DNA from 2 places in the Cellulomonas sp. SLBN-39 genome. Region 1 is predicted to be linked to the other one. Evidence: riboswitches for the same ligand, from Rfam matches in the RefSeq annotation. Region 1 holds a riboswitch; the other holds the start of a gene.
The links. A riboswitch is a leader RNA that binds a small molecule or an ion and turns the genes downstream of it on or off. The one in region 1 is predicted to bind S-adenosylmethionine.

Region 1 (15,280 bases):
GGGAGGCCGTGCGGGACGCGCTCGAGGACGACGTGCACCGCACGGTCGGCGACGTGGTGACGGTGCTGACGGCGTGGCGCGAGGTCGAGGCGGAGGTGCGCGGCACGTCGAGCGTGGCGCTGCTGGCGACCGCGCAGGACGTGCGGGCGCAGGTCGGCCGCCTGGTGCACGACGGGTTCGTCACCGAGGTGGGCGCGGACCGGCTGCCGCACGTGGCCCGGTACCTCCGCGCGGCCCGGCACCGGCTGGTCAAGGCGGCGGAGAACCCGCGCCGCGACGCGGACCTGGCGTGGCAGGTGCAGGACGTGGAGGACCAGGTGGCGACGGTCCGGGCGCGTCTGGCCGCGGGACCGCCGGACCCGGTGCGGGCGGCGGCGCTGGCGGACGTGCGGTGGCTGGTCGAGGAGCTGCGGGTGAGCCTGTTCGCGCAGCAGATCGGCACGCCGGTGCCGGTGTCGCCGACCCGGATCCGCAAGGCGCTGGCAGCGATCGGGTGACCGCACGGCCCCTGGCCGCGCGCGGCCGCGAGGGGGTCGTCGTCGGTGCTGTGACCGCCCTCGGGCTCGTCTCGACCGGCTGACCTGCGACGACGTCGGGGCGGGCGCTCGGAGGGGTGAGCGGGCGTCCGGGTGGCGGCCGAGCGGGTGAAGCGTGCCTCCACAACGGGCGGGCTCCGGCGTTGTGGGACTCGGCAGGTCCGGCGCAGGGGGACGAATCGGTACGTTGCGGTCGGCGTGCCGGACGGTTGTCCGCCGCTCCCCCATGCGGACGACCGCACCGCCCCGGCGGCGGCGACCGCCCGACCGACCGGAGTCGTCATGACCACCCCCCAGCCCCCCGCCGCCCCCGAGCCCGTCAACCCCGCCCCGGTCCCCGCGCCCGCCGGTGCCGCGCAGGACGGCCAGAACGCGATGCTCGTGCACCTCGGCGGCATCCTCTTCGGCTTCATCCCCGGCCTCGTCGTCTGGCTGACCGTGCGCGGCCGTCAGACCTTCCTGGAGGACCAGGCGCTCGAGGCCCTGAACTTCCAGCTCACGCTGCTCGGCCTCTACATCGTCACGGCGATCCTCGCCCTGCTCGGCCTCCCGCTGGGCTTCCTCGTCTGGATCGCCGGCACGGTCTTCGCGATCATCGCGGGCCTCGCCGCGAAGGACGGCCGCGTGTACCGCTACCCCGCGACCCTGCGCCTCGTGAAGTGACGCACCGCTGAGACGACCCGACGGCGCGGTGCCGCGGGCGGGTCACACCCGTCCGGCGGCACCGCGCCGTCGTCGTACCCGGGCGGCGACCGGTCAGGCCTCGTCGAGCCGGGCGCGCACGTCGGGCTCGAGGTCGAGGTCGGCCGCGCCCAGCAGCTCGTCGAGCTGGGCGACGCTGCTGACCCCGACGACGGGGACCACGGGGACGTCGCCGCCGAGCAGCCACGCGAGCGCGACCTGGTGCGGCGTCGCGCCCAGGTCGGCGGCCACCTCGCGCAGCACAGCCAGCCGGGCGCGCGAGCCCGGGTGGTCGTAGCCGCCGGGCAGCGGCTTGTCCGGGCGCACGAGCGCACCCTGGAGCAGCGGGGAGTAGGCGGTGACGGTCAGGGGCGGCCGGCCGTCGACCCCGGTGGAGCGCGCGTAGTCGAGCAGGTCGGGCGTCGCGACGTCGGTGCGGCCGACCTCGGGGCGCGGGTGCAGGTAGCTCATCCGCTGCTGGACCACCGCGTAGGGGGCCACGCCGAGGCGGGCGGCCTGCTCGCGGGCCTCGACGACGCGCCAGGTCGCGACGTTGGAGATGCCGCTGAGGCCGACGAGGCCCTCGTCCTGGAGCGCCCCGAACGCCCCGACGGTCTCGGCGAGCGGGGTCTCGCGGTCGTCGACGTGGCCGTAGAGGACGTCGATCCGGTCGACGCCGAGGTGCTGCAGGCTCAGGCGCGCCTCGGTGGCGACGACCGGTGCGGACAGGCCCTGGAAGTTGGTCGGCGGGGTGCCCGAGAGCGGCAGGGCCGGGTCCTTCGGGGCCGCGCCCAGCTTGGTGGCGAGGCGCACGCGGCCGCACGCACCACGGTCGGCGAGCCAGCGGCCCAGCACGTCCTCGCTGTCCCGGCCGTAGCCCTCGCCCCACGCGTTGTAGTTGTTGGCGGTGTCGAGGAACGTCCCGCCGGCCTCGACGAAGCGGTCGAGGATCGCGTGGGCCGTGGTCTCGTCGGTGCGGGTGCCGAACCACATGGTGCCGAGGCAGAGGGTCGACACGTCGACCGTGGTGCGGCCGTCGCTCAGCGTGCGGTAGCGCATGGGGACTCCTTCCGGGCCGGGGACGGTCACTGCCGCACCGGTGCGTCCGGCGCGCCGTCCCTGCCGACGCTAGGTCCGCAACGGTCCGGGAGTACGGTCCGATCCGATGGCTCCCGACCAGACCGATCTGCCGCCGGCGTGGGACGTGCTGCTCGACCTGCGCGGCGACGGTCCCGTGCACGTTCGCCTAGAGGCGGCGCTGCGGCGGGCGGTGCGCGACGGTCGCGCGGCACCCGGTGCGGCCCTGCCGCCGAGCCGTGCGCTGGCCGCGACCCTCGGCGTCTCGCGCTGGGTGGTGACCCAGGCCTACGGCCACCTCGTCGCGGAGGGCGTGCTCGAGGCGCGCACGGGCTCGGCGACCCGGGTCGCGGCCCGCCCGGCCGACCTGCGGGGCCCCGTCGGGGGCGCGCGGCCGGCTCCCGCACCCCTGCCCGCGCGACGGGCGTTCGACCTGGCGCCGGGGGTGCCGGACCTGCGGCACGTGCCGCGCGCCGACTGGGTGCGCGCCACCCGCGCCGCGCTGGCCGCCGCGTCGGACGCCGACCTCGCGGGCCCCGTGCCCGGCGGGCACCCGCGCGCACGTGCGGCGGTGCTCGCGCACCTGCTCGCGGCCCGCGCCGTGACGGCGGACGACGTCCGGGTCACCAGCGGCGCGGCCGAGGGCATGCACCGCGTCGCGGTCATGCTGCTGGCAGCCGGTCACCGGGCGGTGCTGGTCGAGGACCCGGGGTGGCCCCGGCTGCGGGAGGTGGCGGGGGCGGCAGGCCTGACGACGGTCCCGGTCCCCGTCGACGAGGGCGGCCTCGATGTGGCGCAGGCGCGGCTGCGCGCGGCCCGTGCCGGCGCGCGGGCGGTGCTGGTGACGCCCGCCCACCACTTCCCCACGGGTGCGGCGCTGGCGCCGGAACGCCGTGACGCGCTGGTGCGGTGGGCCCGCGAGGTCGACGGGCTGGTGGTGGAGGACGACTACGACGCCGAGCACCGGTACGACCGCCGCCCGGTGGCCGCCCTGCAGGGCCTCGCTCCGGAGCGGGTGCTGCTGCTGGGGTCGCTGAGCAAGACGCTGTCGCCGGCCGTCGGGCTCGGCTGGGCGGTCGTGCCGCCGCGGTGGCGGGACGCGTTCGACGCCGCGGACGGCACGGACCCGTCGACGCTGACGCAGCTGGTGGTGGCGGAGCTGCTGGCCGGCGGGTCGTACGCGCGGCACGTGCGCGCGGGCCGGCTCCGCTACGCCCGCCGGCGCCGGGCCCTCGTCGACGCCCTGCGCCGCCACCTGCCGGGGTGCACGGTCGACGGCCTCGACGCGGGGCTGCACGTGCGGCTGCACCTGCCCGACGGGGTGGACGGGGACGTGGTCGCCGAGGCGGCCGCACGGCTCGGCGTCACCATCGCACCCGGGTCCAGGTACGACGCACCGGGCGGGTCCGCGTCGCGCGGCACGCTGGTCCTGGGCTACGGCGCCCTGGCCGACGCGCGGGTCGAGGGTGCCGTCGCCCGGTTGGCCGCGGCCGTGCGCGGCGTCGCGCGCGGTCCGTCGTGAGCCGCCCCCAGCCCTGCATCGGGTGGCCCGGTGCACGGACCGCGCGCCCGGCGCGGATGATGTCGGACGCCCGCACCAGACTCGGGGCATGACCGACGCTCTGCCTCTCGTCGCCGGCCGCTGCTTCGGCGACGGGGACCCGCTCTACGCCGCGTACCACGACACCGAGTGGGGCGTTCCGGTGCACGACGAGCACGCGCTGTTCGAGCGGGTGGCGCTGGAGTCGTTCCAGTCGGGGCTCGCGTGGATCACGATCCTGCGCAAGCGGCCCGCGTTCCGGGAGGCCTTCGCGGGGTTCGACCCGGGGGTGGTCGCGGGGTTCGACGAGGACGACGTGGCGCGGCTGATGGCGGACGCGTCGATCGTGCGCAACCGGGCCAAGATCGACGCGACGATCGCCAACGCCCGTGCGCTGCTGGCGCTGCACGCCGAGGGGAGCACGCTCGACGCGCTGCTGTGGTCCTTCGCCCCGCCACCGGGCCCTCCGCCGGCCGACCCGCAGCAGGTGCCGGGGAGCACCCCGGAGTCGACCGCCCTGGCGCGCGAGCTCAAGCGGCGGGGGTTCCGGTTCGTGGGGCCGACGACCGCCTACGCGGCCATGCAGGCGTGCGGTCTGGTCGACGACCACCTGGTCACCTGCCCGGTTCGCGCCGCTCTGCCCGGGTGATCTTCCGCGGGCGGGTGAACGTCCTGCTCAGAGCCCTCGGCTCGCGGGGTGCTGACGGTTAGGGTTCCTCCTGTGGCGGAGCACCCCGAGCGAGACGCAGGCGACGCCGTGCGCGCGGCGCAGGACGCCTGGCAGTGCACGGAGGACACGGACCCCCGTGTCCTCGCCGCGGTGCGCGACGGGCTGGCCGGGGTCCCCGCGGGTTCGCCGGCCGTGACGCGGGCGACCTGGTTCGGCATCCCGCACCAGCGCGGCTCGCGCGAGACGAAGCCGTCGATCCGCCGCCGCCGCCGCGGCTGACCTGACACCAGCCCCCGCGACGTCTCGGAGGCACGCCCGACGCCCCGCCGACGCCCGCTCCTGGCGCCCGTGGCACACCCGGGGGCTCCCGACGTGCGCGCCCCCCTCGCCGACCCGCGACGCGGCGTGGTCGGCACCCCCGCGACCGCTGAGCGAGCGTCGACATCTCACCCGTCGGAACCCGTTGTCCACCTGTCGGTCACGGGCTACGATCGCAGCAACCATCCAGAGCGGCCGAGAGACCTGGCTCGACGACGCCGCAGCAACCCCCCTCATCGCCTGAGGGTGTGGGTGCTTCCGCCAGGACCGATGGAGCGGACATGCGTCGACCTTGCCCTCACGACCCCACGCACCTGCCGGCCCCGTGCTGCGCGGTGCGTCGATGACCGCCGTGGTCGGCGTCGAGCCGCTGGCCGGCACCACGGACGCCCCGCCCGCCCGCCCCGCGCCGGCCGGGCGCGCGCGCGGCGGCCGGTTCGGCGCCCTCGACCGGCCCACGGTCTCGTTCGAGCTGTTCCCGCCCCGCAACCCCGACGCCGCGCCGCGGCTGTGGTCGACGGTGCGCGAGCTCGAGGCCGCCGAGCCCGACTTCGTCTCGGTGACGTACGGCGCCTCCGGGCACACGCGGGCCACCACGCGCGGGCTCGTGCGCCGCCTGCTGCACGAGAGCTCGCTGACCCCGATCGCGCACCTGACCTGCGTGGGGACCTCCCGCGAGGAGGTCACCGCGATCGTCGAGGAGTTCCTCGACGAGGGGGTGCGCTCCTTCCTGGCGCTGCGCGGCGACCCGCCCGCCGGCCAGGCCGACTGGCGGCCGCACCCGGACGGCCTGCAGACCGCGGCCGAGCTGGTCGAGCTGCTGCGCGAGATCGAGCACCGCCGCTGCGCGGGCAGCCCGTCGCAGGCGGTGCGCGCCCGCGTGCGGCCGCTCTCCGTGGCCGTCGCCGCGTTCCCGCGCGGCAACGCGGCCACCGGCGGCACCCGCGCCCAGGACGTGGAGGCCCTGCTGCGCAAGCAGGAGGCGGGTGCGGACTTCGCGATCACGCAGGTGTTCTACGAGGCCGACGCGTACCTCGGCCTCGTCGCGGAGGCCCGGGAGGCGGGCGTGACGATCCCCGTGGTCCCCGGCATCCTGCCGACCACCGACCCGGCGCGGCTCCTGCGCGTGCAGGAGCTCACGGGCGTGCCCGTGCCCCGCGACCTGCTGGCCCTGCTGGACGGCACCGACGACCCGGCCGAGCGGCACCGCCGCGGCATCCGCGCCAGCATCGACCTGGTCAACGGCGTGCTCGACGGCGGGGCGCCCGGCGTCCACGTCTACACGTTCAACCAGCACGGCGCCGCGCTCGACCTGCTCGACGGCGCCGACCTGCGCGGACGCGGCGCCGAGCAGCCCTGACCCGACCGACCACCGGGCCCGCCGTCGCGGACCCGACCCGCCGGGCCCGCACGTCCGGCGCGCAGCACCCGCCCCATCCGAGACGCACCACGAGGACTCACGCCATGAGCGACACCACCCCGACGCCCACCCCGGCGTTCCCGGCCGGCTCCGTGCTGGGCTACCCCCGCATCGGCCCCCGCCGCGAGCTGAAGAAGGCCATCGAGGCGTTCTGGGCCGGCCGCAGCACGGCCGACGACGTCGAGCAGGTCGCGGCCGACCTGCGCCGCCGCACCCGCACCCGCCTGGCGGGGCTGGGCCTGGCCACGGACGCCCCCGCGATCCCGTCGGCGTTCTCCTTCTACGACCACGTGCTCGACACCGCGGTGCTGCTCGGCGCCGTGCCGGAGCGCTTCGCGGACCTGCAGGACGCCGACGGCCGCCTCGACCTGGCCGGATACTCCACGGTCGCGCGCGGCCGTGGCGACGACCTGCCGCTCGAGATGACCAAGTGGTTCGACTCGAACTACCACTACCTGGTGCCGGAGATCGGCCCGGGGACGACGTTCCGGTACGCGAGCGACCGCCCCGTCGCCGAGCTCGCCGAGGGCCTGGCCGAGGGCGTGCTGACCCGACCCGTCGTCGTGGGCCCGGTGACCTTCCTCGCGCTGTCCAAGCCGACCGCGGACGCGCCCGAGGGCTTCACGCCGCTCGACCGCCTCGACGACGTGCTGCCGGTGTACGTGCGCCTGCTCACCGAGCTCGCGGCCGCCGGCGCCACCTGGGTGCAGCTCGACGAGCCGGCGCTCGTCTCCGACTCCACGGGCGTGCCCGCGCCACGCCTGCACGAGGCCGTCACGCACGCGTACCGCGTGCTGGCCACCGAGCTGTCCCGCCCGCAGCGGCCCGCGATCCTGCTCGCGGCGCCGTACGGCGACCTCGGCGCGGCGTGGCCCGTGGTCGCGGCGACCGACGTCGAGGGCGTCGCGATCGACGTCGTGCGCGGCGCCGCGCCGACGACGGCCCCCGACGGCCTGTCGACCAAGACGCTCGTCGCGGGCGTCGTCGACGGCCACAACGTGTGGCGTGCCGACCTCGACGCCAAGCTCGCGGTCCTCGAGCAGCTCGAGGGCCTGGGCGCCGCCGCCGTCACGGTCGGCACGTCCACGTCGCTGTTCCACGTGCCCCACGACGTCGCCGACGAGCCCGCCCTCGACCCGACCCTGGCGTCGTGGCTCGCGTTCGCCGACCAGAAGGTCGTCGAGGTCGCGACCCTCGCCGAGGGCCTGACCGAGGGCCGCGAGGCCGTGCACGAGCAGCTGCTCGCCGCCGCCGACGCCCTGCGCACCCGCGCCGCCGCGCCCGGCGTCGTCCGCCCCGAGGTCCGCGAGCGCGTGGGCGCCCTGACGGAGGCGCAGTTCAGCCGCGGCACGTTCGACGCCCGCCGCGAGGCGCAGGCCGCGCGGCTGGCGCTGCCGCCGCTGCCGACGACCACCATCGGGTCGTTCCCGCAGACGTCGCAGATCCGCAAGGCCCGTGCGGCCTTCGGGAAGGGCGAGCTCACGGCCGAGCAGTACGAGGACGAGATGAAGGCGGAGATCCGCCGCGTCGTCGAGCTGCAGGAGGGCATCGGCCTGGATGTGCTGGTGCACGGCGAGCCCGAGCGCAACGACATGGTGCAGTACTTCGCGGAGAACCTCGACGGGTTCTCGGTGACGCAGAACGGCTGGGTGCAGTCGTACGGCTCGCGGTGCACGCGCCCGTCGATCCTGTGGGGCGACGTCTCGCGGCCGGCGCCGATCACGGTGGCGTGGGCGCAGTACGCGCAGTCGCTCACGGACAAGCCGATGAAGGGCATGCTCACGGGCCCGGTGACGATCCTCGCGTGGTCGTTCGTGCGCGACGACCAGCCGCTGGGCGACACCGCGAACCAGGTGGCGCTGGCGCTGCGCGACGAGATCGCGGACCTCGAGGCGGCGGGCATCGCGATCGTGCAGGTCGACGAGCCGGCGCTGCGCGAGCTGCTGCCGCTGCGCGAGGCCGACCAGGCCGCGTACCTCGACTGGTCGGTGCGCTCGTTCCGCCTCTCGACCGCCGGCGTGCGGGACGACACGCAGATCCACACGCACCTGTGCTACTCGGAGTTCGGCGAGATCATCGACGCGATCGAGGGCCTGGACGCCGACGTGACGAGCATCGAGGCGGCGCGCTCGAAGATGGAGATCCTCGGCGACATCTCCGCCGCGGGGTACCCGCGGGGCATCGGCCCGGGCGTGTACGACATCCACTCCCCGCGCGTGCCGAGCGAGGGCGAGGTCACGGACCTGCTGGCCTCCGCGGTGCGCAGCATCGACGTCGGCCAGCTCTGGGTGAACCCGGACTGCGGCCTCAAGACCCGCCGCTACGAGGAGGTCACGCCCTCCCTGGAGCACCTGGTGCAGGCGACGAGGACGGTCCGCGCGACCCTCTGACCTGCTCGGACGCGGGGCCCCGGCCGGTGCGGCCGGGGCCCCGCGCCGTCTGCGCCGAGGTGCCGGAGGCGGGTGACGGGCGTCCGGGTGGCTGCCGACCGGGTGATGTGCGCCCGTGGTGCCCGGACCCTGCCCGCGCGGCCCCCGACGCCGGTAGCGTCGGGCAGATGGCGACCCCGTTCGACGTGCCCCTGGCGCAGCTGCGCACGCGGCAGTCCCTGAAGTGGCGCACGTACGCGCCCGACGTGCTGCCCATGTTCGTCGCGGAGATGGACGTCAGCGCCCTGGAGCCGGTGGTGCGCGCGGTGCACGACGCGATGTCCGCGGGCGACACCGGCTACGACCACGGCACCCGGTACGCGGAGGCCTTCGCGGAGTTCGCGCTCGAGCGGCACGGCTGGGACGTGCCCGTGGCGGGGACGCGGATGGTGCCGGACGTGATGATCGGGATCGTCGAGGTGCTCGGCGTGCTCACGCACCCGGGCGACGCCGTGGTCATCACGACGCCGGTGTACCCGCCGTTCCGCGCGTTCCTCGAGCACGCCGGCCTGCACGTGGTGGCCGTCCCGCTCACGGGGGCGGGCCGGCTCGACCTCGACGCGCTCGACGCGGCGTTCGTCGACGCCCGGGCGATGCTGCTGTGCCACCCGCAGAACCCGACGGGGACGCTGCACTCGGCGGCGGAGCTGACGGCGCTGGGCGAGCTGGCCGCGCGGCACCACGTGCGCGTCGTCTCCGACGAGATCCACGCCCCGCTGGTGCTGGACGACGAGCCGTTCGTCTCGGCGACCGCGGTGATCCCGCAGGCCGTCGCGCTGCACTCCGCGTCGAAGGCCTTCAACCTCGCGGGTCTCAAGGCCGCGGTGGCGGTGCCGGGCGCGGAGGCCGGCGCGGACCTGGCGCGCATGCCGGAGATCGTCGGGCACGGGGTCAGCCAGATCGGCGTCGTCGCGCACGTCGCGGCGTACCGCGAGGGCGGCGCCTGGCTGGACGCCGCGCTGGAGCAGATCCGCACCAACGTCGCGACGGTCGACCGGACGCTCGCCGACCGCCTGCCCGGTGCCCGGTGGACGCCGCCCGCGTCGACGTACTTCGCCTGGCTGGACCTGCGCGGGTGCGTGCCGCCCGACGCCGACCCGGCGCGCGTGCTGCTGCAGGAGGGTGCTCTGGCCGTGAACTCGGGCCCGACCTTCGGGGCGCAGGGTGCGGGCTTCGTGCGGATGAACCTGGCCACGTCCACCGACGTGCTCGCCGAGGGGCTCGACCGGCTGGTCGGCGCGCTGGTCTGAGCACCGTGGCCCGGGGCGACCTCGGGCCTCGGTGACGGCCCCGCACGCCGACGCCCGGGTGCCCCCGTAGGAGGGCGCCCGGGCGTCGGTTCGGTGCGTCAGCCGGCGGTGCCGGCCGGGGCGGCCTCGATCGAGGTCGCGGCGGAGCCGTGCTGCACCTCGATGCGGCGCGGCTTGGCCTCCTCGGCCACGGGGATCGTGAGCGTGAGCACGCCGTCGGCGTAGGTCGCGCTGATCTGGTCGAGCGCGAGGCCGCGGCCGACCGTGAGCTGGCGGGCGTACGTGCCGGCGGGGCGCTCCTTGGCCAGCCACTGCACGTCGTGCTCCGTGCGGCCGGACCGGTTGGCGCGGATCGTCAGCGTGCGGTCCTCGACCGCGACGTCGATCGTGCCCGGGTCGGCGCCCGGCAGGTCGACGTGCAGGACGTAGTGGTCGCCGTCCCGGTACAGGTCCATCGGCATCCCGGCCGACGCGCGGTCGGCGGCGAGCATCTGCCCGAGGACTCGGTCCATCTCCTGGAACGGGTCGAAACGAGTAGCCACACCCCTCACCTCCTCGACGTGGGGCCGCGGACCGCCCGCGGACCCGGATGCGCCCGGCGCGCCTGCCGCCGGGTGGCTACACGTCAAGGATTAGCACTCTGTGGTGCCGAGTGCCAACAGGTCGCGGGGCCCGGTTCGCCGACGGCGAAACGGGTCCCTCGTGGTGGGTGCCGCGGGCGTCAGGACGGGCCGGTGCGCGACGGGAAGGCCGCGACGAAGCGCTCCAGCGCCTCGACGATGGGCACGTCGGCGTCGAGCCACGGCACGTCGAGCCACTGCCCGTCGGGGAGCCAGCGCAGCTCGTCGTGCTCCACGAGCGGCTCGGGCACCCCGTCGAGGACCTCCGCGAACCACACCCGCATGACGTACCCCTCGGCGAGGCGCCACGCCCCGGCGTCGGGGCCGAGCAGCTCCACGCCCAGCCCGACGCGCACGCCGAGCTCCTCGCGGATCTCGCGGTGCAGCGCGAGCTCCGGCGTCTCGCCGGCCTCGACCTTGCCCCCGGGGAACTCCCACCGGCCGGCCAGGCTCGCGGGCGTGGCCCGCCGTGCGGCGAGCAGGAGGCGGGGGTCGTCGAGGTCGTCGACCAGCGCGGCGGCGACGACGAGGACATCGTTCATGGGGCGAGTGTGCCAGCCCTGCGTGACGCGGGGGTGTCGTCGACGACACCCGGGCGTGCGGGCCGGGTCACCCGTCCCGACGGACGACGTGGGTCGTCCGGGCGGTCAGGGGACCGCCGGGTGCCGACGTCGACGACGACGGTCGGCCCGGGCAGCCGCGCGGAGGGACGCGGCCGCCCGACGGGCGTTGCGGTGCAGACGGTGCAGCGGCGCAGACGGCGCGTGCCGTGCAGCGGTGCAGGACGTGCGTGCAGTGCAGGTCGTGCAGCGGTGCAGGACGTGCGGGTCGTGCGTGGGTCCGGGCGGCGCGTCAGCGGATGCCGTGGGCGCGGGCCCACGCGACCGCGTCGGTGCGGGTGGAGACGCCGATCTTGCGGTAGACGCTGCGGACCTGGGACTTGACGGTGTTGCGGGTGACGAAGAGTCGCGTCGCGATCTCCTCGAGGGTGACGTCCTCGGCCAGCTCGGCCAGGACCACGCGCTCACGGCGGGTGAGCGACTCGGTGGCGGTGGTGCTCGTCTCCAGCATGGTCATGATGTCCTCCGGTGTGCGCGGCTGAGCCGGACTGTCCGACCCCGCAGGGGCTGCGTACCGGATGAGAGCGGCCTCCCTCGCGTCCATGACGCGGGTTCGGAGACTTTTCTTCACCGACGGTTCCCCCCCGTGGTGCCGATGTCGCTGCCACCACGATGACTTCCTGATCGGCCGGGTGATACATGCCGCCGCCCCAAGCGTTCAGCAGTTCACCCGATCGGAGCAAGGCCTAGAGGGTGCTACCACCCAACTTCCTGTGGTAAGCGAGACACCGTTCTCATGGACCTCTCATTTCACCCCGAGAACCACCCGCGCCACAAGCACGACGGCCCCGCTCCCGCGGGTGGCGGGAGCGGGGCCGGGGCCGGTCGGACGGCCGCTGGTCAGGGGTTCAGCGCGGCGTACTCCTCGGCGGACAGCAGCGGTCCCGCCGACTCGACGTCGACGCGCAGCAGCCAGCCGGCGCCGTACGGGTCGGCGTTCACGGTCGAGGGGTCCGCGACGGCGGCGTCGTTGACCTCGACGACGGTGCCCGTCACCGGCGAGTAGAGCTCGGAGACGGACTTCGTGGACTCGATCTCGCCGATCACGGCGCCCGCGGTGACGGTGTCCCCGACGGCGGGCAGCTCGACGTACACGATGTCGCCCAGGGCGTCCGCGGCGACCGACGTGATGCCGACGGTCACGGGCGAGGCCTGGTCGACCCACTCGTGCTCGACGGTGTACTGCAGCTGGGCGGGCAGCTCGGCGGTCATCGGTGCTCCTGGGGTCGGGCGGGACTGCGTCGGGAAGGACTGCGTCGGGAGGGACTGCGTCGGGCGGCGGCGCGGCGGGTGCGACGTCGTCCGGGTGGTGCGTCCGTCATCGAGGACGACGGTAGAAGGGCATCGGCACCACGCGCACGGGCTCGCGCCGGCCGCGCACGTCGACGGCCAGCTCGGTGCCCTCCGCGGACACCTCGGGCGTCACGTACGCCATCGCGACCGGGTGGCCCAGCGTCGGCGACGGGGCCCCGGACGTGACCGTGCCGACCGCGGGGGCGTCGGGCGCGGTCGACGCCAGCACCGCGTACCCGTGCCGGGCCGCGCGACGGCTCAGGCCCTGCAGGCCGACGAGCACGCGCGCCGGGGCCGAGGTGGCGCGGGCGGCGAGCGCGTCGCGCCCGACGAACGGCACGGGCTCGCCGGTCGCGTCGACCTTGTCGAGCCGCACCACGCGGCCGAGGCCGGCGTCGTGCGGGGTCGTGGTGCGGTCCAGCTCGTTGCCGTACAGCGGCATGCCCGCCTCGAGCCGCAGGCTGTCGCGTGCCGACAGGCCCGCGGGCACCAGGCCGAGGGGCGTGCCGAGCTCGAGCAGCGCCCGCCACAGGGCCGGGGCGCGGTCGGCGGCCAGGAAGAACTCGAACCCGTCCTCGCCCGTGTAGCCGGTCCGGGCGACCAGCACGGGCTCCCCGTCCAGGCGCACGGGCAGGCACGCGTAGTACTTCAGGGTCTCCAGCGTGACGCCCTCCGGGCCGGCCGGGTCGGGCGCGAGGCCGGGAAGCGCCTGCGCGATCTCCAGCGCCCGCGGGCCCTGCACGGCGACCAGCGCCGTGGCGGCCGAGCGGTCGTCGACCTGGACGTCGAGGCCCGTCGCTGCCGCGCGCTCGCGCAGCTCGGCGAGCACGACGGTGTGGTTGGAGGCGTTCGCGACGACGAGGTACGCGCCCTCGCCGGTGCGGTAGACCACCAGGTCGTCGATCACGCCGCCGTCGGGGGCGACGATCATCGTGTAGCGCGCACCGTGCACGCGCAGGCCGCCGAGGTTGCCGACGAGCGCCCGGTCGAGGAACGTGCCCGCGTCCGGGCCGTCGACACCGATCTCGCCCATGTGCGACAGGTCGAACAGCCCGGCGGCCGTGCGGACCGCGGTGTGCTCGGCGATGTCCGAGGTGTACCGCAGCGGCATCTGCCACCCGGCGAACGACGTGAGCGCGGCGCCGAGGGCCACGTGCTCGTCGTGCAGCGGGGACAGCAGGTCGGGGGTGGGGGCGTCCTGCGTCATCGGGTCTCCCGGGGTCGTCGTGGGCGGGTCGGCGGGGCCGGTCACAGGTCGGCGTCCGCGAACGCCTCGACGGGCGGGCACGAGCAGACGAGGTTGCGGTCGCCGCGCGCGCCGTCGATGCGGCGGACCGGCGGCCAGTACTTGCCGGCGCGCAGCGAGGGCAGCGGGAACGCGGCCCGCTCGCGGCCGTAGGCGTGGTCCCACGCGTCGGAGGTCACCGACGCGGCCGTGTGCGGCGCGTTGCGCAGGGGCGAGTCCGCCAGCGGCCAGGTGCCGTCCGCGACCGCGTCGATCTCGCCGCGGATCGCGACCATCGCCTCGACGAACCGGTCGAGCTCGGCCAGGTCCTCGGACTCGGTCGGCTCGACCATGAGCGTGCCCGCCACGGGGAACGACAGCGTCGGCGCGTGGAACCCGAGGTCCATGAGCCGCTTGGCCACGTCCTCCGCCGTCACGCCCGTCTCCTTGGTGATCGGGCGCAGGTCGAGGATGCACTCGTGCGCGACCAGGCCGTTCGGGCCCGTGTAGAGCACCGGGAAGTGCGGCGCCAGGCGCGTGGCCAGGTAGTTCGCGGCGAGCACGGCCGTCTCGGTGGCCTGCTTCAGCCCGTCGGGGCCCATGAGCGCGACGTACGCCCACGAGATCGGCAGGATGCCCGCCGACCCCCAGGGCGCCGCCGACACGGGCGCGACCGGGCCGTCGGCCGCGGCGCCCGGCGTCGGGTCGCCCGGCAGGTAGGGCGCGAGGTGCGCGGCCACCGCGACCGGGCCGACGCCCGGGCCGCCGCCGCCGTGCGGGATGCAGAACGTCTTGTGCAGGTTGAGGTGCGACACGTCGCCGCCCATCTCGCCCGGGCGCGCGAGCCCGACGAGCGCGTTGAGGTTCGCGCCGTCGATGTACACCTGGCCGCCCGCGGCGTGGACGGCGTCGCAGACCTCGCGCACGTGCTCCTCGTAGACGCCGTGCGTCGAGGGGTACGTGATCATGATCGCCGCGACCCGCGGGCCGTGCTGCTCCAGCTTGGCATGCAGGTCCGCGAGGTCGACCTCGCCGTCCGGGGCCGTCGCGACGACGACGACCTTGAGGCCCGCGAGCGCGGCCGAGGCCGCGTTGGTGCCGTGCGCGGACGCGGGGATGAGGCAGATGTCGCGGTCGGGCGCTCCCGGCGCGCGGTTCGCCCGGTGGTACGCGTGGATGGCGAGCAGCCCGGCGAGCTCGCCCTGCGACCCGGCGTTGGGCTGCACGGACACGGCGGCGTAGCCGGTGATCTCCGCGAGCCAGGCCTGCAGGTCCTCGACGAGCTCGGCGTAGCCCTGCGTCTGGTCGGCGGGCGCGTAGGGGTGGATGCTCGCGAGCTCGGGCCAGGAGATGGGCTCCATCTCGACGGTCGCGTTGAGCTTCATGGTGCAGGAGCCGAGCGGGATCATCGTGCGGTCCAGCGCGAGGTCCTTGTCGGACAGCCGGCGCAGGTAGCGCAGCATCGCGGTCTCGGAGCGGTGCAGGTGGAACACCGGGTGCGTGAGGTAGCCGCTGGTCCGGGAGAGGTCCGCGGGCAGGTCGGCCGGGGCGGGCTCGACGAAGCCGAGGTCGAAGCGGCCGTCGTCGTCGGGCAGGGTCGT
Region 2 (15,280 bases), 960 kb from region 1:
GGATCGCCGGCAACCGCGGGCAGACGAACTACGCGGCGTCCAAGGGCGGCGTGATCGGCATGGTCCGGGCGACGGCGCCCCTGCTGGTGCCGTTCGGCGGCACCGCCAACGCGGTCGCGCCGGGGTTCGTCGAGACCGAGATGACGGCGCGCATCCCCGCGGTGACCCGCCAGGTCGCCCGGCGGCTGAACTCGCTGCAGCAGGGCGGGCTGCCCGTGGACGTCGCCGAGGCCGTCGCGTTCCTGGCCTCGCCCGCGGCGGGCGGGGTCGTGGGGCGGACCCTGCGGGTGTGCGGGCAGAACATGGTCGGCCGGTGACCGGCACGGTGCAGCTGCCCGGCGTGCCCGGGCTCGGCGGGCTGTACGCGCGGGGCCTGGCCGGGGCCGCCCGCGCCGCCCTGCCGGGGCGCCGGGCACCGCACGCGCTGCCCGAGGTCACGTACGCGGCGGACGGCGTGCGGGTCGACGCCGACCACCTGACGCGCTACCAGCGGCTGGTGCACGAGACCGCCTCCGACACCCTGCCCGCGGGGTACGTGCACGTGCTCGCGTTCCCCGTCGCGACCGCGCTGATGGTGCGCGACGACTTCCCGCTGCCGCTGCTCGGGCTGGTGCACGTGGCCAACCACGTGACGCAGACCCGGCCGCTGCACCTGGGCGACGTGCTCGACGTGCGCGCCCGGGCGCAGGGCCTGCGAGCGCACCGGGCCGGCACCGCCGTCGACCTGGTCACCGAGGTCGCCGCCGACGGGGAGGTCGCGTGGCGCGGGGTCTCGTCGTACCTCGCCAAGGGCGTGCGGCTGGTCGACGCGCCGGCCGACGAGCTCGACCGGCCCGCGTTCGTGCCACCCGTGCGGACGGGGCGCTGGGAGCTGGCCGCGGACACCGGCCGCCGGTACGCGGCGGTCTCCGGGGACGTCAACCCGATCCACCTGTCGCCCGTGACGGCGCGGCTGCTCGGGTTCCGGCGGGCGATCGCGCACGGCATGCTCACGGCCTCGCGCGCGCTGGCCGACGTCGGCGCCGCCCGGGGCGACGCGTTCACGTGGGACGTCGAGTTCGCGTCCCCCGTGCTGCTGCCGGCGAGCGTGGACGTGCGCGTCGCCCGCGAGGACGACCGTCACCGGTTCACCGCGTGGAGCCCCCGCTCGGGCCGCCTGCACCTGCAGGGCGAGGTCCGGCCGCTCGCCTGAGACCGTCCGCCCTCGGTGCCCGCCGACGCCCCGGCGGGGAGTCCGGGCGTCGGCGGCCCGTGGCAGGGTGGCGCCATGACGTCACCCGGGACCGCGGCCGACCTCGAGCCCGAGGGCGACCTCGACGACCTGGCGTTCGACAGCGTGGACCTGGCCGGCCTCACCGCCGCGGGCGCCCGGATCATGGACTGCACGTTCACCGGCTGCGACCTCGACGGCCTCGACGTCGACGGCGCACGGCTCGTCGACTGCACCTTCACCGGGGTGCGGGCCGGGACGTGGCGGGCGCCCGGCACGTCGTGGCAGGACGTGACGATCGGCGACTCGCGGATCGGCGCCCTCGTGGCGACGGCGTCGCGGTGGACCCGCGGGCACGTGCACGGCGGCAAGGTCGACTACCTGGACCTGCGCGGCGCGACGATCGACCGGCTGCGGCTGGAGGGCGTCACGATCGGCGACCTCGACCTGGCGCAGGCCCGCGTGCGGCACCTGGAGGTCGTGGACTGCGACGTCCGCCGCGTCGACCTCAACGGCGCACAGCTGGCCAGCGCCGACCTGCGGGGCGCCCGCTGGCGGGCCGTCGACGGCGTCGCGGGCCTGGCGGGCGCGACGGTCAGCCCCGCGCAGGTCCTCGAGCTGGCCCCGCTCCTCGCCGCCCACCTGGGCCTGCTCGTCGACCCCTGACCGCTCCTCCCCCGCCGAGCCCGTCATCCGTGGCGGCATCGGCGCCGCAGACGCCACGGACCACGGGCTCGCGCGGGACGGTCACCAGCCGGCGAGCGCGATCACGTCCGCCGCGACGTCGGCCGGCGGGCGGGCATCCGTCGGGACACGGTGGACCCGGGCGCCCGCCTCGGCCTCCAGGCGGCGGGCCGCAGCGTCGGAACGCGCGACGTGCGCGTCGTAGGACGCACCGACCTCCCGGCGCGCCAGCCGCTCGCGGACGGTGCTGTCGTTCGCGGTCAGCAGCACGGACGTCACCTGCGGACGGTCGCCGACCGCCGCGGCCAGGACGTCCGCCTCCAGCACGCTCACCGTGTTCGCCAGGACGAGCCGCCGGTGCCCCAGCGCCCGGTACCGACGCCACACGTCGGCCAGGTTGGCGGCCGCGACGCCGTGCTCCCAGGGCGTCGGGTGCGCGAGGTCGAGCGCGTCCCCCTCGACGACGGCGTGCGCGACGTCCCGCTCGACGAGGAGGTCGTGCACGGCCGCCGCGACGGTCGACTTCCCGACGCCCGAGCGGCCGCCGAGGAGCAGCACCGACGTGCGGTCGTCGACGTCCGGAGCTCCGGCGAGGCGCGCCTCCAGGCGCGCGCGGGCCGCGGGCCACTCCTCGGCGAGGACCGAGAAGTACAGGGAGTCCTGACGGGTGCCGTCGGCGGCGACGCGGTGACCGCGCAGCCGCCCCTCCGGCACCGCGCCGAGCTTGGTGACGGCCGCGACCGATCGGGCGTTGCGGCCCTCGACGCGGAACGCGACCCGCGCCACGCCCCACGTCTCGAACGCGTGGGTCATCAGGAGAAGCTTGCACGCCGGGTTCACGTGGGTGCCCCAGACGGCCGGGTCGTAGTACGTGTGGCCGATCTCGAGGCGGCCCATCGCACGGTCCACGTCGTAGAACGACGTCGAGCCGACCACGCGTCCGCTCGCCCGGTCGACCACCGCGAACGCGTAGCGGGCGGGCGTCCGGAGCGCCACGTGCACGACGTCGGCCAGGGCCTGCTCGCCCACCGGTGTCGGTGACGTCATCCCCCGCCAGACCCGCTCGTCGACGAACGCCGCGAGCGCGCCCGCGTGCTCGACCGCCAGCGGCACGAGCCGCACCCCGGACCCCTCCAGCACCAGATCGTGTTCCACCCCCCGATCCTGGCAGCCCGACCACCCGCCGACCCCGTCATCGGCGCCACCCGATCCACCCCGACCCGCCGAGCCCGTCATCGGTGGCGCACCACCCGCCTGATCCGCCACCGATGACGGGGGCGGCGGGTGCGCGGGCGAGCAGGGCTGGCGGGGTCAGTCGTCGAGGGCCGGGCCGCAGGCGGCGGCCGCGGTGGCCGCGAGGTGGTCCAGGCCGCGGACCTCGATGAGCGGGCGCGTGTCGTCGACGACGGTCCAGCAGCCGTCCACCACCTCGTACTGCGCCTGCGTGCCGTGGGCCCGCAGCGCGGCGAGGGCGGCGACCAGCCGGTCGACGTGCTCGGCGGTGGTGCCCACGCCCACCGACGCACGGATCGCTCCCTGCTCGGCACCGAGGTGCGCGAGCAGCGGGTGCGCGCAGAACCGGCCGTCGCGCACGCCGATGCCGTGCTCGGCGGCCAGGTACGCGGCGACCAGGCCGGGGTTGCGGCCGGCGACCGTGAACGTCACGACGCCGACGGGGTCGGCCGAGTCGGGCCACACGCGCGCGACCTCGACGCCGTCGACCGCCGCGAGCCCGTCGACGAGGCGCGCCCGCAGCGCCTGCTCGTGGGCCTCGAGCGCCCCGGCGGGCAGCGCGGCGAGGGTGTCGCACGCCTGCGCGAGCGCGATCGCGCCGACCACGTTGGGCGAGCCGGCCTCGTGCCGGGCGGGTGCCGGCTGCCAGACGGTGCGGTCGGTGCGCACGTCGCGCACCGCACCGCCGCCGGCGAGGTACGGGGTGCCGGTGTCGAGCCAGTCGCGGCGGCCCACGAGGGCACCGGCCCCGTAGGGCGCGTACGTCTTGTGGCCCGAGAACGCGACGTAGTCGACGTCGGTCGCGGCGAGCGAGAACCCGCGGTGCGGGACGAGCTGGGCGCCGTCGACCGCGACGCGCGTCCCCGCGGCGTGCGCGATCGCCACGACCTCGTCCAGCGGCAGGGCCTCGCCGGTGACGTTCGAGGCACCGGTCAGCGTGAGCAGCGCGTACGGGCCACGGGCGAGCTCGGCGCGGATCGCGTCGAGGGTCGCGGCGACCGTCGGCTCCAGGGGCAGGACGGTCGCGACGCGCCCGGTGCCGCGCTGCGCGGTGCCCGAGCGCTGCACCCACGGCAGCAGGTTCGCGTGGTGCTCGACGTCGAGGACGAGGACCCGCCCGCCCGCGGGCACGACGCCGGCGAGCAGGTTGAGCGAGTCCGTGGTGTTGCGGGTGATGACGCAGACGTCGTCCTCGCGGGCGCCCACGAACCGGGCGACGGCCTGCCGCGACGCCTCGTAGAGCGCGGTCGACACCTGCGAGAGGTACCCGGCGCCGCGGTGCACCGACGCGTACAGCGGCAGCACCTCGGCGACGCGGGCGGCGACCGCCTCGAGCGCCGGGGCGCTCGCCGCGCAGTCGAGGTTCGCGTACGTGCGCTGCGTGCCGTCGACGAGCGGCACCCGGGTGCCGGCGCCGACGACGGGCAGGAGCGCCTGCTCGCCGGGCGCGGGCGCCGGCGCGGCGGAACGGGCCGTGACGGCGGTGCCGGTCGTCTCGTCCGCACACGCGAAGAGCTCGGTGATGGTGGTCATGGGTCGCTCCGTCCGTCCCGGGACCCGGCCGACGGACCCCGCGCTTGCCGGCACCGGTCGGTGCACGGCCAGGTCGTCACCCGGGGCACCCCACCGCGGAGGAGGGTTGCCGGCCAGCGAGCCGGGGCTTGTCGCTGGCGCTCATGACCTGGCACGAGGATCGGCGTGCGCGCGCACGGGTGTCAACGCGCCGCGCGGACGAATCTCGCGATGCAAGACGCGCGGTCTCATGTCGTCCGGTCCGTCCTGGTCGGCGGCCGAGGCGTGAGATCCGTCCGCCGCGGCCCACGCGTCGTGCCTTAGCATCGGCCTCGACCATCCAGAGCGGCCGAGAGACCTGGCTCGACGACGCCGCAGCAACCCGCGGTCCCCGCACCGTCCCCGACGGGCACCGGACCGGACGAGGGTGCTACCGCCAGGCCGATGGAGGAACCGCATGAGCGTGCAGCCACGACCCGCCGACGGCTACGCCGGGGACATCACCGCGACGCAGGCCTGGGAGCTGCTGCGCGACGACGCGTCCGCCGTGCTCGTCGACGTCCGCACCGACGCCGAGTGGCGCTACGTCGGTGTGCCCGACCTGCGCGAGCTCGGCCGCCAGGCGCAGCTCGTCGAGTGGTCGCAGTACCCGACCGGGCAGCTCAACCCCCGCTTCCTCGACCAGCTCCGGGCGGCGGGCGTCACCGAGCAGACCCCCGTGGTGTTCCTGTGCCGCTCGGGCCAGCGGTCGATCGGCGCCGCGCAGGCCGCGACGGCCGCCGGGCTCGGCCCGGCCTACAACGTGCTCGAGGGCTTCGAGGGCGCGACCGGCCCCGACGGGCACCGCGGCCACGAGGGCTGGCGCGCCGACGGGCTGCCCTGGGTCCAGCCGTGACCGGCCCCCGCGTCCCCGGGCCCGGCGACTGGGACGCCCGCCGCGTCGACCGCGACGCCCTGCGGCCCGACACGCTCGCCGTGCGCGGCGGGCTCGTGCGCAGCGAGTTCGCCGAGATGTCCGAGGCCGTCTTCCTCACCCAGGGCTACACGTACGGGTCCGCGGCCGACGCGGAGGCCGGTTTCGCCGGCGAGGTCGACCGGTTCCTGTACTCGAGGTACGGCAACCCGACCGTCACCACGTTCGAGGAGCGGCTGCGCCTGCTCGAGGGCGCGGAGGCCTGCTACGCCACGGCGAGCGGCATGTCGGCGGTGTTCACCGCGCTCGCCGCGCTCGTGCGCTCGGGGTCGCGCGTCGTGGCGTCCCGCGCGCTGTTCGGTTCGTCGCTGGTGATCTTCGACGAGATCCTGGCCGGCTGGGGCGTGCGCACCGACTACGTCGACGGGCACGTGCCCGAGCAGTGGGAGGCCGCGCTCGCTGCACCCGCCGACGTGGTGTTCTTCGAGACGCCGTCGAACCCCGTGCAGGACCTCGTCGACATCGCGGAGGTCAGCCGTCTCGCGCACGCCGCCGGCGCGACCGTCGTCGTCGACAACGTCTTCGCGACCCCCGTGTTCTCCCGGCCGCTGGACCACGGCGCCGACGTCGTCGTGTACTCGGCGACCAAGCACATCGACGGCCAGGGCCGCGTGCTCGGCGGGGCGATCCTCGGCAGCGCGGGCTACGTGCGCGGACCGGTGCAGACCTTGATCCGCAACACGGGCCCGTCGCTCTCGCCGTTCAACGCGTGGGTGCTGCTCAAGGGCCTGGAGACGTTGAGCGTGCGGGTGCGTCACCAGGCCGCCGGGGCGCTGGAGCTGGCCGGCTGGCTGGAGCAGCAGCCTGGCGTCGCGCGCGTGCGGTACCCGTACCTGCCCTCCCACCCGCAGCACGCGCTGGCGCTGCGGCAGCAGTCCGGCGGCGGCACGGTCGTCACGTTCGACCTGGCCGTGCCCGCGGACGCACCGGCGGACGTGGCGAAGAAGGCGACGTTCGGGGTGCTCGACGCGCTGCGCGTGGTCGACATCTCCAACAACCTCGGCGACGCGAAGTCGATCGTCACGCACCCCGCGACGACGACGCACCGCAAGCTCGGCCCCGCCGGCCGCGCCGCGGTGGGCATCGCCGAGTCCACGGTCCGCCTGTCGGTGGGCCTGGAGGACGTCGAGGACCTGCGCGACGACCTCGCCCGCGCCCTGGCCACGCTCCCGGTCTGACGCCTCGCGACGACGACGCCCGGCTCAGCGCCGGGCGTCGTCCCGGGGCACCGGGTCGGACGTTCAGGCGACCGCAGCCACGAGCGTCGGGGCGTGGGCGGCGGACGCACCCACCAGGCTGAGGGCGACCGCGTCGACGCCCGAGCGGCGCGCGAGGTCGGTGGCCGTGTCGAGGACGGCGTCGAGCGGTGCGACCACCCAGGACGCCGAGGGCGACCACGTGAGCCCGGCGAACGCCTCCGCGTACGCCAGGTGGCTGCGGCGGCGGCGGGCGTCCGCGGCGTCGGCGGCGACGACGGTCTCGACCTCGAGGACCACCCGCACGTCCGCGCGGGGGCGACCCAGCGCGGCGACCTCCTGCTCGACCCGGCGGACGAGCGCTCGCACGTGCCCGGGCGTGGGCAGGGCGGCGGACGGGACGAGCCGGACGACGTCGGCGCGGGCGGCCGCGAGGGCGAGAGCCGCGTCGTCGGGCGTCGCGGTGTCGAGCACGTGCTCCACGGCACCGGGGCGAGGGCTGGTCCGGCCGACGATCTCGACGGTCGGTGCGCCGGACCGCAGGTGGTGCGGGGGCACGGTCCGTCCGAGGGCGGACGCGCGGGTGCGGGGAGGCGTGAGGGTGGACGTGGCCACGGGTGGGGTCCTCGGGTCGAGCAGGGTGCGTCACGGGGCCGGTGGCCGCACGCGCGCGGGTCGTCAGCTCAGCGACAACACACCCGGGTCGAGGACATGCAGGTCAGGGTAGCCGCAGCGCCACGACGGCGGCCAGCCCCGTCCCGCATCGCAGGACGAGCGCCACCGGGGTCACAGGGCTCGGGCGAACCAGAGGGTCGTGGGGTGGGCGGCCCAGTCGCCAGCGGGGCGGACGGGGCGGTACCCGGCGCGGGTGACCAGGGCGACGGCCGGTGCGAGGCGCACGCGGGTGTCGACGAGGAGGTGGGTGGCGCCGTCCGCGCGGGCGGCGTCCTCGGCGGCGCGCAGCAGGTGGGAGGCGACGCCGGTGCGGCGGGCGTCGGGGGTGACGTGCAGACGCCGGACCTCGGCCCACTCCCGGGGCCAGGGCGCGTCCGCGCGGCGCACCCCGACGCAGCCGACCGCGCGGCCGTCGACGCGGGCGACGAACGTGGCCCCGAGGTCGGTGGCGCGGGCCGCGGCGTCGAGGGCGGCGGCGTCCGCCCCGGCGAGGGCGTCCGCGGGGTCGTCGGCGGCGACCTCGGCGAGCAGCGCCCGGCGCAGCGCGACCGCGTCCGGGTCGTCGGCCGCGACGAGGGTGACGACCGGCGCGGGCCCCGGCACGCCCCGCACCACCGGTGCCGGCGTCACGTCCTTGCCGAAGCAGCGCGAGTCGACGACGCCCGCGTACTCGGCGTAGTTGTCGACGGGCAGGAAACCCGCGGACAGGTACAGGCCGATGGCCTCGGGCTGCAGGATCCCGGTCTCGAGCACCAGGCGCGTGAAGCCGCGCTCGGCGGCGATGCGCTCGAGCTCGGCGAGGATCGTGCGCGACAGCCCTCGCCCGCGCGCCGAGGGGCGCACGTACATGCGCTTGATCTCCGCGACGCCGGCGCCCAGGTCCACGGTCGCGTCGCGCAGGGCGCCGCAGGCGAGGGCGTGGTCGCCGTCGCGCAGCAGGACCATGACGACGACGGTGTCGGCGCCCATGGCGTGGCCGATGTCGTCCTCGCCGTACCGCTCGCGCAGCTCGGCCTGCTGGGCGGCCCGGAGCACCGCGGCGTCGGGGCCGTCCCACGCGACGTGGACGAGCCGCGGAGCGGTCCCCGGTGCCGACGTCGCGGTGCTCACGGCGTCAGCCGACCAGCGCGTGCAGGACGGAGGTGAAGAAGCGCAGCCCGTCGGTGCCGCTGCGCGGTCCCGCGGGCCCGTCGGGGCCGAAGCCCGGCTCGACGGCGTGCTCGGGGTGCGGCATGAGGCCGACGACGTTGCCCGCGGCGTTCGCGATGCCGGCGATGTCGCGGCGCGAGCCGTTGGGATTCACGCCCTGGTAGCGGAACACGACCCGGCCCTCGCCCTCGAGCTCGTCGAGGGTCCGCTCGTCGGCGACGTACTGCCCGTCCTGGTTCTTCAGCGGGATCGTGATGCGCTCGCCCGCCGTGAAGTCGCGGGTCCAGGCGGTGTCGACGTTCTCGACCGAGAGGACCTGCTCGCGGCACACGAAGTGCAGGTGGTCGTTCTTGATCATCGACCCGGGCAGCAGGTGCGCCTCGGTGAGCACCTGGAAGCCGTTGCAGATGCCCAGCACCGGCAGGCCGCGACCGGCGGCGTCGACGATCTCGCCCATGACGGGCGCGAACCGGCTGATCGCCCCGGCGCGCAGGTAGTCGCCGTAGGAGAACCCGCCGGGCAGCACGACCGCGTCGACCCCGTGCAGGTCGGCGTCCGCGTGCCACAGCGCGACGGGCTCGGCACCGGCCAGGCGGACCGCGCGTGCGGCGTCCCGGTCGTCGAGCGTGCCGGGGAACGTGACGACGCCGACGCGGGTCATCAGGCCAGGCCCTGGCTGACGACGGTCGCGGCGGCGTCCGCCTCGAGGTCCGCGACGCGCACGACGTCCTCGATGACGGGGTTCGACAGCACCTGCTCGGCGGCGGCCGCGGCGGCGGCGAGCACCTCGGGCGTCACCGGCCCGTCGACCTCGAGCTCGAACCGCTTGCCCTGGCGCACGGACGTGAACTGCGCGAAGCCCAGCCGCGGCAGCGCACCGGCGACGGCCTTGCCCTGCGGGTCGAGGATCTCGGGCTTCGGCATGACGTCGACGACGACTCGTCCCACAGGTGCTCCCTGGTTCACGGCGGCGGGGTTCAGGGCCGATCCTACGGGGCCGAGAACGCCTGTGGCGCACCTCGTCCGAGGTGCGCCACAGGTCGGGCCGGTGTGCCGGTCAGCGGGCCGCGCGGGCCCCGCGCCGACGGGCCACGAGCAGCAGCGCCACCCCCAGCAGCACCCACGCGCCGCCGAGCGCGAACGTCGGGGCGAGCGCGTCGCCCACGCCCGTCTCGGCCAGCGGCGTGCCCGAGGCCGGCCGGGGCAGGCGCGTGTCCGCGATCTGCACGAACGACCCGTCCGCGGCGAGCGTGAACGTCAGGACGAACTCCGCCGGGGTGCCGTCGAACGCCGTGCCGGTCGCCACCAGGCGGTGCGCACCGGTCTCCAGGCCCGGGGGCAGGGCGCCGCTCACGACGGCCGTGCCGTCCGCGCCGACCACGGCGGTGCCGATGACCCGCGGCGTCGAGTACACCGTCAGGGTGAGGATGCTGCCGGGCAGCAGCCCGACGCCCCGGGCCGAGACCTCCGCACCCGCGGCGCGCTCGCCGAGCGTCCCGTCGAGCGTCGCGTCGACGTCCCCGGGCGGGCCGGACACCTGGACGGTGACGGACGCGCTGGCGGGCAGCGTGAGCCGGTCGCCGACGGACGTGGCGGTGACGGTGCACTCCCCGGCGCTGATCGCGACGAGCGCGCCGTCCTCGATGACGCACGCACCCGCGGCCTCGAGCGTGACGGGCAGGTCGTACTGCGACCGGGCGACGACGTCGGGCGTGGGCTGGCCGAGCGTCGGCGCCGGGAAGGACGCGATCGTGACCGTCTGCGCACGACGGGCGACCTCCCCGACGCGCACCACGGCGGATGCCTGCGTCGTGCGCACGTCGCCGTCCTGCGTCGCGGTGACGGTGCAGGTGCCCACGTCGGTGACGACGAGTCGCCCACCGGTCACGGTGCACGCCCCGGAGCCGGTCAGGACCACGGGCAGGCCCACGCTCGACGACGCGCTGACGGCGACCGACGCCTGGCCGTAGACCAGGGCCGGGAGCTCGCCGAACGTCACCTGCTGGGACCTGCGGCCGACCTCGGCCGTCGTGGTCGCCTCGCCCGGGAGCGTCTGCGCGTCGCCGGCCTGGGAGGCGGTGACGGTGCACGTGCCGACGTCGACGAGGTCGAGCAGCGTGCCCCGCACGGAGCACGAGCCCGCGGCGACGAAGGTCAGCGGGAGACCGGCCGAGCTGGTCCCCGCGAGCTGCACGGGCTCGCCCGCGTACACCAGGTCGTCGGGCAGGGCCTCCACCGTCACCGTCTGCGGGCGCTTGGCGACGGTCACGTCGAGGGACGCGGACGAGGCGGTGACGGCGACGGTGCCGCCGAAGGAGGCCTCGACACGGACGTCCCCCGCGAGGCGGGTGACGTCCTCGACGACGGCGGTGCCCCCGACGAGCGGGAGGTCGTCGTAGGAGGTGGAGCCCACCGTGACGTCGACGGTCCCCGCGACGGGCGCACCGGCCGACGCCACCTCGACGCGCACGTCGAACGGCTCGCCGCTCACGGGAGCCGCCGGGTCGAGCGAGAGCGTGGTCGTCGACGGCCCCTGCGGGACGACGTCGGTGACCGGCACGGACGGGTCGGAGTCGCCGATGACGTTGGCCGCGACCACGTGGAACGTGTAGGCCGTGCCGTTCTGCAGGCCGTTCACGACGGTCGACGTCGACGGCGGCGTGCCGTTCAGCGTCGCGCACGTGGTCTGCGACCCGCCGTCCGGCGTGCACAGCACCCGGTACTGCGTGACGCCACCTGCGACGTCGGCGGGCGTCGACCACGAGACGGTCGCGGACCCGCTGCCCCGCGTGGCCTGCACGTCCAGCGGGGGGGAGGGCACGCGCGTGGCGAACCGCATCTCGACGGTGCCCTTGGAGCTGCTGCGGTACCCGCCGAGGCCGATCTGGTACGTCGTGCCGCCCTGCAGGTTCACGGTCAGCGAGGCGTCGAGGCCGTAGAAGTCGTCGTTCTGCCCCAGCTGGCTCCCGCCGGACCACACCTCGAGCGTGTTGTCCCACCCGACCGGGTCGGTCGACGTCGCGCGGATGAAGACACGGACGTCCTCGGCGGGCGTCCAGGAGTACCAGGTGACGTTGTACCAGGTCTGGCCGTCCGTGCCGGGACCGGACGTCACCCCGGCGTTGCTGGCCTCGAACGAGGAGTCGAGGTCGGCCACCGGGAGGGGGACGGCGGTCGCGCGGCTCGACCCGCCGGGCGTCGCCGCCTGGGCCGCGGTCGGCACGAGCACCGCCAGCAGCGCGAGGACGACGGTCGCCGCTGCACCTGTCCACCGGCGGGCGGTCGAGGTGCCGGACGGCGGGGCCGAGCGGTGCTGCGGGGCTACGGGCATTCTGGTGCTCCTGTCGGGAAGGGTTTCCGCGCCCCATCGGCACAGGACGCCCCTGCGTGAACGCTTCCACCCGACCTTTGTCCCGCCCACCGGTGACACGGGTGAAAGTCCCCCGTCCAGGTCCGCCGGGCCGCGACGGACCCCGCCACGGCGTAGCGTCGGCGGTGTGAGCGATGGCCACGACCCGTCCTTCCTCGGCCCGACGGTCCCGCTGCCCGTCGCGCCCGGCCCCGTCCGCACGCTGACGTCGACGCACTTCACCGTGCTGCTGCACCCCGTGCGCCGGCTCGCGGCCGCCACGGTCGTCGACGTCGACGGGACGACCCTGCGCGACGTCCCCCGGTCCGACGACTGGTTCCTCGACCCCCGCGTCCCCGCGCACGAGCAGGCCGGTCCCGAGCTGTACGCGCGCAACGACCTCGACCGCGGCCACCTCGTGCGCCGCCGCGACCCCGTGTGGGGCGAGCCGGGAGTCGCCGCCCAGGCCGAGCGCGAGACGTTCGCGTACCCGAACGCGGCCCCGCAGGCGTCCGGGTTCAACCAGGGCGCCGCCCTGTGGCTCGGGCTGGAGGACCACGTGCTCGAGCACGCGCGCGCCCAGCGCCTGCGGCTGGTCGTGCTCACCGGGCCCGTGCTCGCCGGCGACGACCCCGTCTACCGGGGCGTGGGCATCCCGCGGCTGTACTGGAAGGTCGTCGCGTGGGCCGTCGACGCCGGCCGGGCGCTCGCCGCCACCGCGTTCGTGCTCGACCAGTCCCCGCAGCTCGACGACGACGCGCTGGCCGTCGCGCTGGTGGCGGCCGCCGCGGCCGACGCTCCCCCACCCCTCGGACCGTTCCGCACCTTCCAGGTCCCGCTCGACGACGTCGCCGACCTGACTGGCCTCGACCTCGGTCCGCTGCCCGCCGCCGACCTCCTGCCGGCCGTCACGGCGCAGAGCGCACCGGGCTGGACGCTCCTCGCCCGCCCCGAGGACGTCCGGCTGCACCGCACCTGACGACGGCGCACCATGGGGGCATGAGCACCGGACCGACCGACTGGGTCAGCGGCGAACGCGTCTTCGGACCCCCGAACGGCACGCTCGACGTCGACTGGCTCGTCCCCGCCGTCCTCGCGGACGTGCCGACCGCGACGCCCGCCGACGCCCGCGAGGCCCTCCGGCAGGCGTGGGCGGCCGCCCGCGACGGCTCGCCCACGCCTACCCCGACGACGCCGCTGCGCCACCGCGCCGACGCGGTGCTCCGCGAGGCCACCGCCCAGTACCTGCGCTGAGCGCGGGCTCTCCCGCTCGCTCAGACGGTCAGCGCATCGCCCGTCAGGCGCTCGTAGGCCTCGAGGTAGCGGGCTCGGGTGCGCTCGACCACGTCGGCCGGCAGTGACGGCGGGGGCGCGTCGGACGTGCGGTCCCAGCCCGACGCGGACGACGTCAGCCAGTCCCGCACGAACTGCTTGTCGAAGCTCGGCTGCGCGCGGCCCGGCTGCCACGCATCCGCGGGCCAGAACCGCGAGGAGTCGGGCGTGAGGACCTCGTCGCCGAGCGTGACCGCACCCGTGGTCGGGTCGACGCCGAACTCCAGCTTGGTGTCGGCGAGGATCACGCCGCGCCCGCGGGCGACCGCCTCGGCGCGCGCGTACACCGCGAGCGTGAGGTCGCGCAGCGTCGTCGCGGCGTCCTCGCCGAGCTGCTCGGCGACCACCGCGAACGGCACGTTCTCGTCGTGCTCCCCGACCGCGGCCTTGGTCGCGGGCGTGAACACCGGCTCGGTCAGGCGCGAGCCGTCCTCCAGCCCGGCGGGCAGCGGGATGCCGGTGACCTGCCCGGACGCGCGGTACTCGACCAGCCCGGAGCCGGTGAGGTAGCCGCGGGCGACGCACTCGACGGGGTACATCTCCAGGCGCCGGCACACCATGGCACGCCCCGCGACCGCCTCGGGCACGTCGGTGCTGACCACGTGGTTCGGCACCAGGTCCGCGAGCTGCGCGAACCACCACAGGCTCAGCTGCGTCAGGACGACGCCCTTGCCGGGGATCCCCGGGGACAGCACGTGGTCGTAGGCGGACACCCGGTCGGTGGCGACGACGAGGACGACGTCCCCGTGCCGCTCGCGCAGCGCCGCGCCCGCGGCGGTGGCGTCGGGCTCGTACAGGTCGCGCACCTTGCCGGAGTAGACGTGGCGCCAGCCGGGCAGGGCAGGGGTCGTGTCGGTCACGGAGCACAGTGTGGCGCGAGACCGGGCGTCGACGGGGCACCTGTCCGGCCCGCGTGGGCGCGGCGTCCTAGGTTGGGGCCACCGACGACGGGAGCGACGATGTCCGAGAGCACGACGCCCGCCCTCACGGGCACCCCCGACCTGGAGTCCTTCCTGCGGGCGTTCCAGGCGCTGGCCACCGCGGCGTCCGAGCAGCAGGCCGCCGGCCGGGAGGGCACCCAGCCCGTCCTGCCCGTGCTGGAGGCCCACCTGGGTCAGGACCCGCGCGCGCTCGCGGTGCACACCGCCGAGCTGCCCGTGCTGCGCCGGGTGGACGTGGACATCGCGGTCGAGGCGGTCGTGCAGGACGCGGGCGGCGGGCGGCTGCTGGGTCTCGGGGGCGGGGAGCAGCGGGCGCACATGTCGTTGTCCGAGATCCTGCAGCACGCCGGCATCTGGGGCGGGCAGTTCCCCGTCGGCCCGGTGGACTACCACCGTGCCGCGACGGGTCCGACGACGACGCGGCAGATGGTCGCGTTCGGGCTGCACCTGTTCACGCACGAGGACGTGCCCGTGGTGCTGGTGCAGCGCCGGGCGTCGATGCGGCACAACGGCTCGCCGATCCTGGAGGTCCTGTGCCCGGACGACGAGGTCGCCGCGCGCCTGCTCGACCGCGTGCGGGCCGAGATGGACGCGCGCTCATCGCTGCGCGGGCAGGTCGTGACGTTCTCGGGCTCGCCGTTCGACCCCGGCGAGGCGGGCGTCGTCCACGTGCCGCGCCCGCGGGTGGCGCGGGAGGACGTGGTGCTGCCCGCGGGGACGCTGGAGCGGGTCGAGCGGCAGGTGCTCGGGGTCGCCCGGCACCGGGACGCGCTGCGCGCGGCCGGTCAGCACCTCAAGCGTGGCGTGCTGCTGTACGGGCCGCCCGGCACGGGCAAGACGCACACCGTGCGCCACCTCGTCGGCGCGAGCGCCGGGGTCACCGTGATCCTGCTGTCCGGGCAGACGCTGCAGCTCGTCGCCGTCGCGGCCGAGACGGCGCGGGCGCTGCAGCCCGCGCTCGTCGTGCTCGAGGACTGCGACCTCGTCGCGGAGGAGCGCTCGCACGACGGCAGCGGGCCGCTGCTG

Region 2: another riboswitch for S-adenosylmethionine. It lies ahead of FBY24_RS10465 (aminotransferase class V-fold PLP-dependent enzyme); the one in region 1 lies ahead of FBY24_RS05885 (methylenetetrahydrofolate reductase).

What each region holds. Positions count from the first base shown of each region.
Region 1 is NZ_VFOA01000001.1:1,295,265-1,310,544, forward strand. Features, by position in the region: gene hrpA (ATP-dependent RNA helicase HrpA) at 1-497, shown strand, start outside; gene FBY24_RS05860 (DUF4870 domain-containing protein) at 819-1,199, shown strand; gene FBY24_RS05865 (aldo/keto reductase) at 1,293-2,276, opposite strand; gene FBY24_RS05870 (PLP-dependent aminotransferase family protein) at 2,383-3,816, shown strand; gene FBY24_RS05875 (DNA-3-methyladenine glycosylase I) at 3,905-4,483, shown strand; gene FBY24_RS05880 (hypothetical protein) at 4,556-4,783, shown strand; SAM riboswitch class I at 5,002-5,099, shown strand; gene FBY24_RS05885 (methylenetetrahydrofolate reductase) at 5,166-6,182, shown strand; gene metE (5-methyltetrahydropteroyltriglutamate--homocysteine S-methyltransferase) at 6,287-8,632, shown strand; gene FBY24_RS05895 (MalY/PatB family protein) at 8,800-9,921, shown strand; gene FBY24_RS05900 (Hsp20/alpha crystallin family protein) at 10,020-10,463, opposite strand; gene FBY24_RS05905 ((deoxy)nucleoside triphosphate pyrophosphohydrolase) at 10,643-11,083, opposite strand; gene FBY24_RS05910 (LuxR C-terminal-related transcriptional regulator) at 11,394-11,618, opposite strand; gene gcvH (glycine cleavage system protein GcvH) at 12,002-12,373, opposite strand; gene gcvT (glycine cleavage system aminomethyltransferase GcvT) at 12,480-13,661, opposite strand; gene gcvP (aminomethyl-transferring glycine dehydrogenase) at 13,703-15,280, opposite strand, start outside.
Region 2 is NZ_VFOA01000001.1:2,254,768-2,270,047, reverse strand. Features, by position in the region: gene FBY24_RS10490 (3-oxoacyl-ACP reductase) at 1-317, shown strand, start outside; gene FBY24_RS10485 (MaoC/PaaZ C-terminal domain-containing protein) at 314-1,192, shown strand; gene FBY24_RS10480 (pentapeptide repeat-containing protein) at 1,268-1,876, shown strand; gene FBY24_RS19780 (GNAT family N-acetyltransferase) at 1,958-3,049, opposite strand; gene FBY24_RS10465 (aminotransferase class V-fold PLP-dependent enzyme) at 3,206-4,660, opposite strand; SAM riboswitch class IV at 4,696-4,809, opposite strand; gene FBY24_RS10460 (rhodanese-like domain-containing protein) at 5,097-5,534, shown strand; gene FBY24_RS10455 (O-succinylhomoserine sulfhydrylase) at 5,531-6,790, shown strand; gene FBY24_RS10450 (LLM class flavin-dependent oxidoreductase) at 6,854-7,423, opposite strand; gene FBY24_RS10445 (GNAT family N-acetyltransferase) at 7,595-8,593, opposite strand; gene purQ (phosphoribosylformylglycinamidine synthase subunit PurQ) at 8,598-9,293, opposite strand; gene purS (phosphoribosylformylglycinamidine synthase subunit PurS) at 9,293-9,580, opposite strand; gene FBY24_RS10430 (fibronectin type III domain-containing protein) at 9,690-11,963, opposite strand; gene FBY24_RS19495 (DNA/RNA non-specific endonuclease) at 12,130-12,960, shown strand; gene FBY24_RS10420 (hypothetical protein) at 12,981-13,235, shown strand; gene FBY24_RS10415 (phosphoribosylaminoimidazolesuccinocarboxamide synthase) at 13,256-14,173, opposite strand; gene FBY24_RS10410 (ATP-binding protein) at 14,273-15,280, shown strand, end outside.